4 regions of the Lysinibacillus sp. FJAT-14222 genome follow, and region 3 is predicted to be linked to each of the others. Evidence: riboswitches for the same ligand, from Rfam matches in the RefSeq annotation. Region 3 holds a riboswitch; each other region holds the start of a gene.
What was found. A riboswitch is a leader RNA that binds a small molecule or an ion and turns the genes downstream of it on or off. The one in region 3 is predicted to bind S-adenosylmethionine.
Positions count from the first base shown of each region.

Region 1 (3,189 bases), on a different contig from region 3:
AAGTAAAAACTCGGGTATCCCACGAGCAAGAATATATGACATACTTGATTTACTCGTTGAAAAAGGGTTAGTACTGAAAGAAGAAACTACAGATCAAACGACGTACTCTTCCATTCCTGTCGCTGTATTTTTACAACAAGTTCAGCAACGTTGGCAATCGAATTTCACGTCAATTAGTGATCAATTAGAAAAATTAGAGGTAAAAGAGCAGGAAGCGGAGCATAAGGTTGTCACGCTAAAAGGAAAAGAGGCAATCGTCAATTATTGTCAGTCATTATTAAAAAAAGCGGAGAAAAAAGTCATATTATCGATGTGGGAAGATATGTATGAAGCATTACGAGAAGATATTCATGAGGTGTCTGAGCATGTTCCAGTTCGTGGAATTACACTGTTTGTGGAGGAAAATGAGGCATCTATTGACCGGCACCGCATAACACAATATACGAGAAAATCTTCCACGCCTCATTGGTTTATTTTATCTGTAGATGGTCAGAAAATGATTTATGGCCACTCACCGTCAAATCAGGAAACGGCTTTTATTACAAATGACCCAGTTCATATTTATTTACTAGAGGATTATATATGGCATGACGTCCTTGTCAATCGACTGTTAAAGCGTGATGATAAGGAGCTTGAAGAATGGATTACTAAAGAACGTAAAGCATTTTTCTTGGAGTAAAGGCATTAAAAAAAGAATCTGCTCTAAGCAGATTCTTTTTTTTGTTAAACAGCGACTGTCGTCTTATGAATAAAATACTTTATCAACATTGTATTTAGCGCGGAATGTATTGATCGCGTAAGTTTCGTAAATTTCACGTTCCATTGGATCTTCTACTTCATACACTTCAATTTTGAAAATTTCATCACGATGATTTTTCAACGGTGAAACATTGTCCTCAAAATGCTTTTTAATACGTTGACGAATTTTACGTGCTTTACCGACAAATAATAGTTCGTTCTCTTCGTTATAGAATAAGAAAATACCACCGTTTTCACGCGTGATTTTATGGAAGTCGATAAAACCATGGTAAGGTGTGATTGGCACATCACCTGGCTTTAAATCTTGCTCGCGTTGGCGAATCACTAAATCTGGTTTTGGAAATTCAATTTTAATCAAACTTTTCACGTTCCTCTCTGTTACTAAAGGTATATGTTAACATAAGTACTGCATGTTTTCCATCAATTTCGCATTGTCGTAATTGCCGCTGTCGCGCAAAAAAGATTTGTAGCTGACGCTTCGCTTTCGCACAGAAAAGATTTGTAGCTGACGCTTCGCTTTCGCTAGATAAACAATGCGTCTCTCCAAGATTAGTGTTGAACAAATTACAAAATGCCATGCATGTTAATAACAAAATATTCTATGTATTATTGATATTCTTAATTGTTCATGTTACAATTCTTTTTAATTAAATAATCTTATCAAGAGAAGCTAAGGGATTTGGCCCGATGACGCTTCAGCAACCTCTAACAAAAGTTAGAAAGGTGCTAATTCCAGCAAAGGATTTGTCCTTTGAGAGATAAGAGTGAACGTGATAAAAATCCTTCTCATTCTATCTCAAATGGAATGAGGGGGATTTTTTAATTTTATCGTTTAATAATCGATTAAAGACTTTATGAACTTTGCGCAAGGCCGCGCATTGATACTAAGGCACAAATTGATGTTAGAAAGAGAGAAACAAAAGAGAGGGGAATGCAAGATGCCAATTAATATTCCGAAAAACTTACCAGCTGGAGAACATTTACGTGAGGAAAAAATCTTCGTAATGGAAGAGGACAGAGCGAAAACTCAGCAAATTCGTCCGTTAAATATATTAATTTTCAATCTAATGCCGGAAAAAGAGAAAACAGAACTGCAATTACTACGTTTACTTGGTAATACACCGTTACAAGTCAATATTACATTTTTAAATACAGCTACGCACGAATCGAAAAATGTCAGTAAATCACACTTACAGTTATTTTACACGACCTTTCATCAAATTCGCCATCGCCGCTATGATGGTATGATTATAACGGGAGCGCCAGTTGAAAAAATGGCTTTTGAGGACGTGAACTACTGGCAGGAAATTTCAGAAATTATGGATTGGTCCAAGAAAAATGTAACATCGGTCCTTCATATATGTTGGGGTGCACAGGCAGCGTTATATCATCATTACGGTATCGGCAAAATTGAGCTTCCTGCTAAATGCTCAGGTGTATATTCTCATGTCATTACGGATTTAACAGTGGATTTAGTACGTGGTTTCAGTGATTTATTTACAGCTCCACATTCTCGTTTTACATCTGTTTCTATTGAGGAAGTACGCAACCATCCTGATTTACGATTACTCTCTTATTCAGAAGATGCTGGTGTTTTTATTGTGCAATCTAAGGACAATAAAAATATCATGATTACCGGCCACCTTGAATATGATGCGACAACTTTAGCTGATGAATATAGTCGGGATGTCGCGAAAGGATTAGATATTAATGTACCAGTGAATTACTTCCCAAATGATGATCCAGGAAATGAACCAATTAATACGTGGCGTGCCCATACGCATTTATTATTCTCGAATTGGTTGAATTACTATGTTTATCAAGAAACACCATACGAATGGGATTTTGTTGATCAAATTGAATATCATATTTAATGCTGTTCAATAGCAATTGTAAAGAAAAAATGATGACCTTAATAACTTCAAGGTCATCATTTTTAACTTCATTATGTTATTAATTTTCCGACGAATCTTTATTTTTATCACTGTTTGGAGTATTTCCAGTATCGCTATCATTCTGTGTAGCACTGCCGGCATCGTTTTCACTTTTATTTTGAGTAGAATTTTCGCCATTACTGCTACTTTCACTTTGAGAAGCGTTTTCGTTATTGCTACTACTTTCACTTTGAGAAGCATTTCCGCTATTGCTGCTACTTTCATTTTGAGAAGCATTTCCGCCATTGCTGTTACTTTCATTTTGAGAAGTATTTTCGCTCTTGCAGTTACTTTCATTTTGAGTAGAATTTCCGCCATTACTGCTACTTTCACTTTGAGCAGAATTTTCGTTATTGTTACTAATTTCACTTTGAGAAGCATTTCCGCCATTACTGCTATTTTGACATTGAGCAGAATTTTCGCTATTGCTACTACTGTCACTTTGTGAGGCATTTTCGCTATTGCTACTACTATTACTTTGAGAAGCATTTCCGCT
Region 1 is NZ_LIYL01000012.1:3,259-6,447, forward strand. Features, by position in the region: gene AN161_RS05875 (TrmB family transcriptional regulator) at 1-679, shown strand, start outside; gene AN161_RS05880 (nucleotide excision repair endonuclease) at 743-1,117, opposite strand; gene AN161_RS28615 (hypothetical protein) at 1,110-1,322, opposite strand; SAM riboswitch class I at 1,414-1,524, shown strand; gene metA (homoserine O-succinyltransferase) at 1,698-2,633, shown strand; gene AN161_RS27370 (endospore germination permease) at 2,713-3,189, opposite strand, start outside.
Region 1: it holds a riboswitch for S-adenosylmethionine, as region 3 does, so the genes downstream of both, metA (homoserine O-succinyltransferase) here and AN161_RS04515 (methionine ABC transporter ATP-binding protein) in region 3, are expected to answer to the same signal.

Region 2 (3,189 bases), on a different contig from region 3:
GAGAAAGTTTTTATAAAGAAATAATTTTTCCATCTATACAATCTACAAGGCAGTGATAATAAATCCTGAGAAAATTGTGTTGAAGTCATAATACTCATAATATTGTTTACTTTGAGTTAATATAAAGCTATCTGTAAAAAGAAATTCATTATGCTTTAGGTGGGAAGGATTTATGGCGCATCACGTGCAATCTCTAATAGAACATTACGGGTATTTTGGCATCATTCTTATCCTAGTTGGCGGGATTGTTGGGCTGCCACTTCCCGATGAGATATTTTTAACATATGTAGGATATAGCGTATATAAAGAAACTCTCGCACATATTCCAGCTTTAATCAGCGCTATGGTAGGTGCGGTAGGGGGAATTACTCTGAGCTACTATATAGGCTATAGATTTGGGCTACCGTTATTGCAAAAATACGGTCCAAAAATCCACATTACTGAACAGAAAATTGACTTTACTAGAAAATTATTTGCAAAAATAGGGCCGGGATTATTATTAATAGGATATTTTATTCCTGGTGTGCGTCATCTTACAGCATATATTGCGGCTATCAATAATTATCCTTATAAAAAATTTGCTTTCTTTGCCTATACGGGAGCAGTTATTTGGACATTTACTTTTATTACCTTAGGAAAGGTACTTGGGGAGAACTGGCGTTATGTTGGGGTCTATTTATCCCGCTACAGTATTTATCTTATAGTATTGTTCCTAATACTAATGCTAATCGTTTATTTTATTTTCAAAAAAAGGAATTCGCCAAAGTAAAAAAAGGTCTGATTCAATACCTACTCAGGTTGTGAACCAGACCTTTTTATCGTTTAAGGCAATATTGCAAATGAACGAACAGGGAATCCAGACGCTTTTTCAGGCTTTGGTACAATATTGAATATAGCAGCGCCTTTTGGAGGTAGCTTATCCAAATTTGTCATCAGCTCAATTTGGTAAGTATCTTGCTCAAGCACAAAATATTCGCCATCTAGCTTACCATTTTTACGAAAATCAGCTGCTGAATCCGTATCAAAGGTTTCGTGGCCTATAGCACTTACTTTTCGTGCGTTGAATAAAAATTGTAACGCTTCTAATCCCCAGCCAGGAATATGATTACTACCATCCGCATCTTTGTTACTGAAAGCCTCTTTATCTGGCCAACGTTTACTCCAATCCGTACGCAGCGCAACGAAGGTACCTGCTTCGATTTCCCCATATTCAGCCTCAAAATCAAGAATATCTTGAACACTTAATGTGAGGTCGTTATTAATTTCGGCTTCCTTAGATTTATCGATAACGATTAGTGGTAGAACTAGTTCTTTTAGCTCCAAATCCTCTAAATAGCGTGTATCTCGCACAAAATGGATAGGTGGGTCAATATGTGTTCCATATTGCCCAGGGAAAGTAAATTGCTGCGCAAGGAAGCCATCATCATGGGAGAATACTGTTTCAAATTTTGCATCATCAAACATAAAGAAGTGGGGAGAATTAGGACCAAATGTATGTGTTAAATCTACCCATTCTTTCGATTTCAATAGTTGAATTGCTTGTAAAAGTTCGTTTGTCATAATATCTTCCTGCTTTCTTTTAATTATTTTTGGATGCAACAATAAAAAAGAGCCCTCCTTGTAGAAAGAGGACTCTTGTGCAAAGCAACTAAAGTAAGTCTTCTCATCTTCAAGGCTAAATTTCGCCAATTGGAATTAGCACCATACCTATATAGGCTGGTTGCTGAGACTTCATAGGGCCAATCCCTCCGTCTCTCTTGATAAGAAAAAGCAATATAAGAATTTTCAGAAATAATGATTACAAATACTTTAGCATATTTTTTTATAGTTTACAAGTTCAATAGGGATACAAGGTTAAAAATAATTTTCAACACTTTCGGAGCCTATTCAAAAGAGTTGGAATTTCACCAACTTAAAATTAATGTTAGTTTACAACAGTCGCTATCAGTAAATATTATACGAATACGATCCGGTGTATAGTTAGTTTCGAACTTCATGGTGACACCCGTTGACGATATTAATTTTTCAACTTCCGTTTTATTTGACAGCTGTGCAGCGTCCATAAGATCATGTGCAAATTGCTCAGATTCTTCAATTTTATCCGTAAGTAATTGTGCTTGCCGCATAATAACCTTAATCCGTTTTGCAGAAGTTTTCAATTTACTTGTATTGACGGATGGAAATGGATTGCTATTTGTCGGGTTCGCCGGCATTGCTAGATGTCTTGAAAATTGACTAGTGCCTTGTTGATGTGCCATTGCCCATGTTGGATAATAGTTTGGATAGACAAAATACGGATAAGGATTGTAATACAACTAAATTCCTCCTATCCTATAGCTGATATCCTATCTTATGTACAACAATGTTTTTCGGTGTTAATGGCTTAAGCAGACTAAGTGTTACCCAAGTAATATGACTATATATAAGTACCTTCATGGACTAGGCTTCTAAACAATAAAGCTAGTCTGTCCAATTTAAAAAAGGAGTTCTTTAGATGAATATTCGTGAATACATTAAGAATGGTTTTGAAATTTACTATGAGCGTTATAATCAAGTTTCGAAGGAGGGGTTTTGCAGATGGATGTGTCCAGATGTTCCAGACCAGATGAAATTAGCGGATATTGATGGGGAATGGTCAAGATGGAAGCTGATCCCTTCTAAAGTAACTGAAGATGATATACAAGCTTTAGAAAAAGAGTTTGGACTTAAATTTCCTGAGTGGTATAAAGCTTTTATTTCAACTTATAACCATTATTTTGATGTAATACCCAATCAAAGTATTGATGAACCTTTAAATAACGTTAGAGATATGTATAATCCATCGTTATGTAGTTTAGGATATCTCCCTTTTTCATGGGATGAAGAGTATGGAAAAATTATTTGCATCAATTTAAATAATGCGAATGAAGAAAATTGTGCAATATATGAAATTGAACATGAAATTTTATTTGATGATAGTGCTGATATTAAAGCGTCATTGGATTATCTTTATCCAAATTTCAAGGCATATTTTGACGATACTTTCCTTAAAATATGATAAATAGCAAAAAGGAAGCCTCAGTTATGGTTAAGGCTTCCTTTCTTTTATCCTTGTTTGTTTCTATCAAAGATTAACCATAGAAGTGTAGTCATTGCCGCAAGCATAACCAAGATGAATCCGTATATAGGTGTGTGGGCTAATGATTGGTG
Region 2 is NZ_LIYL01000018.1:52,087-55,275, forward strand. Features, by position in the region: gene AN161_RS08020 (DedA family protein) at 173-769, shown strand; gene AN161_RS08025 (cyclase family protein) at 823-1,560, opposite strand; SAM riboswitch class I at 1,661-1,767, opposite strand; gene AN161_RS08030 (hypothetical protein) at 1,905-2,315, opposite strand; gene AN161_RS08035 (SMI1/KNR4 family protein) at 2,495-3,037, shown strand; gene AN161_RS08040 (MFS transporter) at 3,085-3,189, opposite strand, start outside.
Region 2: it holds a riboswitch for S-adenosylmethionine, as region 3 does, so the genes downstream of both, AN161_RS08025 (cyclase family protein) here and AN161_RS04515 (methionine ABC transporter ATP-binding protein) in region 3, are expected to answer to the same signal.

Region 3 (3,189 bases):
CGAATGGGTAAAAGTAGAAGATGGTAAAGTACGTATCGGTATTTCTCACTTCGCACAATCTGAACTTGGAGATATCGTTTTCGTTGAACTTCCACAAGTTGGCGATGAAATCAAAACAGACGATCCATTCGGTAGTGTAGAATCTGTAAAAACAGTTTCTGAATTATACGCACCAATCTCAGGTACAGTAGTTGAAGTAAATGCAGATTTAGAAGATAGCCCAGAATTCGTTAATGAATCACCATATGAAAAAGCATGGATGGTCGTTGTAGAGCCTGCTGACGCATCAGAAATTGAAAAACTTATGACAGCAGAGCAATACGAAGAAATGATTGCTGAATAAGACAAGCCATAATAAAAAACGTCGGAAATCACCGGCGTTTTTTATTATCTTCAATCATCCTGCCACTATAACTGGTGAGATGAAGGCAAGTATAGCCTCTTATCAATGGGTGTCTAACATTATCAGCGACAGAGCGTAATTGATATAATGGACTAGAAGGGATATGTCTAAATGGGGGTGGCGTGATGTTCGAGGGAAAATGCTTAATTGTCGAAGGCCGTTCGGATAAGCTTCAAATAGAGCCTATTTTAAGTGAGGATGTTATAATACTTTGTACGAATGGCACAATTGGTGTGCATCAATTAGAAGAGCTACTCGATCCATATGAGAGCTGGGAACTTTATACATTTTTTGATGCAGATACATCGGGTGATAAGCTACGGGCATTAATGGACAGACATTATCCAGAGGCAGAGCATTTACGTACGATGCCAACATATAAAGAAGTTGAGACAACTCCGAGAAAAGTGTTAGCGATGATATTGCTTCGTGCACATTTCTCAATCCATAATGAATATATTTTGTAAGGTTGCGTGAAAAAGATGGAAGAATGGTCAAAAGAGCAGTGGGACGCGGCTGTACAGTCGGGTGAAAAAGCTGCCTTTTATTTATATACGCCTATGTGCGGAACGTGTGCAGTAGCATCGAAAATGATGACGATTATCGAGCAATTACTGCCACAGCTAAAAATGGGCAAAGCAAATATTAATTTTTTAGAGCAAATCGCTTTTGATAATAAAATCGAAAGTGTACCATGTTTACTCGTCTGCGATGGCGGAAAAGTGACAGAAAAAATCTATGCATTCCAATCCGTACCATTTTTATACGAATTATTAAAAAAATCAATTGACTGAATTTTATGAGCATGGTAAAGTAACAAATATATTACTAAAACATTAAATATATCGAACTCTTATGAAGAGCGGCGGAGGGAAGTGCCCTATGAAGCCCGGCAACCATCACAATGTGAAAAGGTGCCAAATCACCCAAAGATTTTATCTTTGAAAGATGAGAGAACGGTTTAGCGTATAAGTTACGTGACCCCTTCTACTTGTCTATAAGTGAAGGGGTTTTTTTAACTTCTTTCAGCGGGTGTCCAAACACCCGCTGAAAGAAGTTAAAGCCTCCGGCGGATGTCATGGAATCGGAAAGGAGTTCTTAGGGGATATTAGCCTAAAACCATCGCATCCATGCGATAACGGCTAATTGACCTGCATCATGCAGGCCTAAGCACAAAGCCGATTCCGGACGCAATTATGCCGAGGCATAATTGATATAAGAAGAAAAGGAGAATTCGCTATGATCCAGCTTCAAAATATTACAAAGAAATACAAAACCGCGAATGGCGAATTAACAGCAGTCAAAGACGTCAACCTTTCTATCAATAAAGGTGAAATTTTTGGCATTATCGGCTATAGTGGCGCTGGTAAAAGTACAATGATTCGTTTGTTAAATGGTTTAGAAAAGCCTACATCTGGTACGGTGACGGTTAACAATCAAGAATTTTCATCCATAAAGGGGCAAAAGCTCAGAGATGCTAGACAAAAGGTTAGTATGATTTTCCAGCATTTCAATTTACTTTGGTCTAGAACTGTTGAAGAAAACATCTCTTTCCCACTAGAAATCGCAGGTGTTCCAAAGGCACAACGTGAAGCACGTGTGAAAGAATTGATCACATTAGTTGGCTTAGAAGGGCGCGCTAAAGCATATCCATCCCAACTATCAGGGGGACAAAAGCAACGTGTAGGTATTGCTCGTGCGCTAGCTAATGATCCAGAGGTATTGTTATGTGATGAGGCAACATCTGCACTCGATCCGGAGACAACAGATGCTATCCTTGATCTCCTTGTCGATATTAACGAACGATTAGGTTTAACGATTGTGTTAATCACACATGAAATGCACGTTATTCGCAAAATTTGTCATCGTGTAGCAGTTATGGAAGCTGGAGAAATTGTAGAACGTGGTGAAGTATTACAAGTATTCCAAGCTCCACAAGCAGCTATTACGAAAAAATTCGTTTCTCAAATTACAGATACGAAGGAAACACAGGAAACTGTGGCACAAATTAAAGCAAATTATCCTAATGGACAACTTGTCAAACTAGTTTTTGTAGGAGAAAAAACAGAGCAACCTGTCATTTCACATCTTGTAAAACAGTTTGATGTGGAAGTAAGTATTGTACATGGTAATATTTCGCAAACGAAAAATGGCGCGTACGGTACACTTGTTGTGCAAATCGATGGCTCAGAGGCGAATGTTGCTGCTGCACTTAGCTACTTAAATACAGTCGAAGTACAAACGGAGGTGATTGCAAATGTTAACTAGTCTTTTTCCGAACGTCGACTGGGAAAAAATGTGGGACGCTACGTATGAAACATTGTACATGACAACAATCTCTACGGTTATCACATTTATACTTGGATTAGTAATTGGGATCTTATTATTTTTAACAAGTCCAAACCAACTATGGGCCAATAAACTTGTTAACTTTTTAACAGGCTCAATCGTTAACATTTTCCGTTCTATTCCATTTATCGTTTTGATTATCTTATTAATTCCATTTACAAAATTTTTACTTGGCACAATTCGTGGAGCAAATGCAGCTTTACCAGCACTAATTATAGGGGCTGCACCATTCTATGCACGAATGGTATTAATTGCCTTACGGGAAATTGATAAAGGTGTTATTGAAGCAGCTCGTTCAATGGGTGCTAAAACGTCAACGATTATTTGGAAAGTATTAATTCCAGAATCATTACCAGCTCTTATTTCTGGTGTTACTGTAACGGCTGTAGCACTTGTTGGCTATACTGCGATGGCAGGTATTATCGGTGCTGGCGGTC
Region 3 is NZ_LIYL01000010.1:137,241-140,429, forward strand. Features, by position in the region: gene gcvH (glycine cleavage system protein GcvH) at 1-343, shown strand, start outside; gene AN161_RS04505 (hypothetical protein) at 529-870, shown strand; gene AN161_RS04510 (thioredoxin family protein) at 886-1,197, shown strand; SAM riboswitch class I at 1,254-1,358, shown strand; gene AN161_RS04515 (methionine ABC transporter ATP-binding protein) at 1,643-2,671, shown strand; gene AN161_RS04520 (methionine ABC transporter permease) at 2,661-3,189, shown strand, end outside.

Region 4 (3,189 bases), on a different contig from region 3:
CCCCTTTCTATAGTACTTTAAAATAATTTTACAGCTACTGCATTACTTTAGCTAAATAATTTATAACCCAGCTTTTTCTTTTAATGCGTCAGCTTTGTCTGTTTGTTCCCAAGGTACATTTAAGTCAGTACGACCGAAGTGACCATATGCTGCAGTTTGTTTATAAATAGGGCGACGAAGGTTAAGCATTTTAATAATTCCAGCTGGACGTAAATCAAATAGCTCGCGTACCCAATTTACAATTTCACTTTCCTTCACTTTTCCTGTCCCAAATGTATCAACAGCAATAGAAACTGGCTGAGCAACACCAATTGCATAAGCTAATTGTACTTCAGCACGTTCTGCTAAGCCTGCTGCTACGATATTTTTTGCCACATAGCGTGCTGCATATGCCGCTGAACGGTCCACCTTAGTTGCGTCCTTACCAGAGAAAGCACCTCCGCCATGACGTGCATAGCCACCGTATGTATCAACGATGATTTTACGGCCAGTTAGACCAGCATCCCCTTTTGGACCACCTATTACGAAACGGCCAGTTGGGTTGATGAAATATTTAGTATCAGCATCTAGTAATTCACTTGGAACAACTGGGGCAATAACGAATTCTTTTAAATCTGCTTGAATTTGTTCAAGCGTCGCTTCTTCATCATGCTGTGTTGAAATAACAATCGTATCTACACGCACTGGTACATTGTTTTCATCATATTCAATCGTCACTTGCGTTTTTCCGTCTGGACGTAAATATGCTAGTTCACCAGATTTACGTGCTTCAGTTAAACGACGAGCCAATTTATGCGCTAAACTAATCGGTAATGGCATAAGCTCTGGTGTTTCGTTACATGCAAACCCGAACATTAAGCCTTGGTCACCTGCACCAATAGCCTCAATATCAGCGTCAGTCATAGAGCCTTCACGCGCCTCTAAAGCTTGATCAACACCCTGTGCAATATCAGGCGATTGTTCACCAATAGCAAGAAGCACTGCTAGGTTTTCAGCATCAAAGCCATATTTTCCTCGTGTATAACCGATTTCTGCTACAGTATCGCGGACAATACCTTTCATATCTACATAGGTAGAAGTAGTAATTTCTCCTGCTACTAATACTAAGCCTGTTGTTACTGTTGTTTCACACGCTACACGTGCATTTGGATCTTCTGCTAAAATAGCATCTAAAATGGCATCCGAGATTTGGTCACAAATTTTGTCTGGATGTCCTTCTGTTACACTCTCTGATGTAAACAGTCGACGGTTTGTCATTTGGTTTTCCTCCTATTACGCTTATAAATAGTATTTGCGAATTAATACGGTACTCATTACCCATGTCAAGCTCGCTCCTATGGATTGAACTCTCAAGCCGTTGCTGCTGTCGTTTCACTTTCGCACAAAAAAATAGCTGCTGCTTTTAACACGAGATTTCGAAAGATCCGTCATTATAATAAGGAAAGAACTACATATACTTACCTTTAGATTTGTTTTTAACAATAAAAAAATCCTTTTCTCACGCTTACTTAACATGAGGAAAGGAATAATGACTTCGTAACCTTTCACTCTTATCGTTCAAGGGGTTTCCCCTTGCATCAGGTTGGCACCAACGCATGTCGTGAAATAGTTCATGCAGGTTGCCGGGTTTCATAGGGCCTGACCCTCCACCAGCTCGGGATAAGAGTATCCGTTCAATATCTCATATTACGTAAAAGGTCGAACGTTGTCAAATATTTTTGCTGTATTATATAAAGGAAATAGGGAATTCGATGAGTTTCAATACTTTTTACACTTGGATTATGCTGTAAATTGAAGCAAAATAATCCCTACTCTCCACCTTATATCATGTGTTAACATATGTGTGACCCTTTAATCTTCATTCAGCAAGTATTTAGCGAAAGTGCAACGTCATCTACAAATGTCTTTTGTAGCGAAAACGAAGTTATTAGCTACAGAAGGCTGCCCTCTCTACATGTGGTGGATGAATATGGTTGTAGACCCCTTTTCAGTCGGTGACAAGCTCCAACTGATAAAAAAGACAGGTAAGAACCTCACATCCTGTGCGAACCTCATGTTGACCAAAAGCTTCCAAACGTAATTCAGCTGTGACGAAGATTATCTAATCAAATAGGGGAAAAAGCATTCTAAAAACGAATAAATTTACTTTTTGTCGTTTTCTTGAAAAGTATTAAAATCTCTAAAATAATTTCCGAATTAGTATAGATTATTTAAGCAATTGTGTTATACTATTTTTGAAAATAAGAAATTCTCCCTCAAACTCTAGGGAATACTATAAAAAAGGATGGTATTTAATCGATGAATTCAGTAGAAATTGCAAACGAACTGAAGGAATTATTAAGCGGCGGTAACATTAATGTTCAACTTTCAGTACCACAATTAGCTGAAAAAGCTACAGCTCGTGGTGAAGCTATGTTAACAGTAGATGGTGCAGTTCGTGCAGAAACTGGCAAATACACTGGTCGTTCACCTAAAGATAAATATACGGTAGAAGAAGAAAGCTCAAAAGATCAAATTGACTGGGGAAAAGTAAACCGACCAATTTCTTCTGAAGTGTTCGATAACTTATATGTAAAAGTAGTAAAATATTTAAAAGAACGTGACGAATTATTCGTATTCAAAGGCTTTGCTGGTGCTGACAAAGATTCGCAATTAAGCATCCAAGTAATCAATGAATATGCTTGGCACAACCTTTTCGCTCATCAATTATTTATCCGTCCAACTGAAGAAGAATTAGCTTCTCATGTTGCTGACTTCACAGTTATCTCAGCTCCTAACTTTAAAGCAGACCCTGCTGTTGATGGTACAGCTTCTGAAACATTCATCATTGTATCACTTGAAAAGAAAATTATCCTAATCGGTGGTACTGAATACGCTGGTGAAATCAAAAAATCTATTTTCGGTATTATGAACTACTTATTACCACAACAAGGCATCCTTTCAATGCACTGCTCATCAAACGTTGGTGAAGCTGGCGATGTTGCATTATTCTTTGGTTTATCTGGTACTGGTAAAACTACTTTATCTGCTGATCCTGACCGTAAGCTTATCGGTGACGATGAACACGGTTGGTCTGATAATGGTGTATTCAACATCGAGGGCGGTTGCTATGCAAAAACAATTAACCTTTCTGCTGAAAAAGAACCAGAAATCTACAACGCAATCCGCTTCGGTTCTGTTTTAGAAAAC
Region 4 is NZ_LIYL01000007.1:34,917-38,105, forward strand. Features, by position in the region: gene metK (methionine adenosyltransferase) at 61-1,257, opposite strand; SAM riboswitch class I at 1,548-1,666, opposite strand; gene pckA (phosphoenolpyruvate carboxykinase (ATP)) at 2,299-3,189, shown strand, end outside.
Region 4: it holds a riboswitch for S-adenosylmethionine, as region 3 does, so the genes downstream of both, metK (methionine adenosyltransferase) here and AN161_RS04515 (methionine ABC transporter ATP-binding protein) in region 3, are expected to answer to the same signal.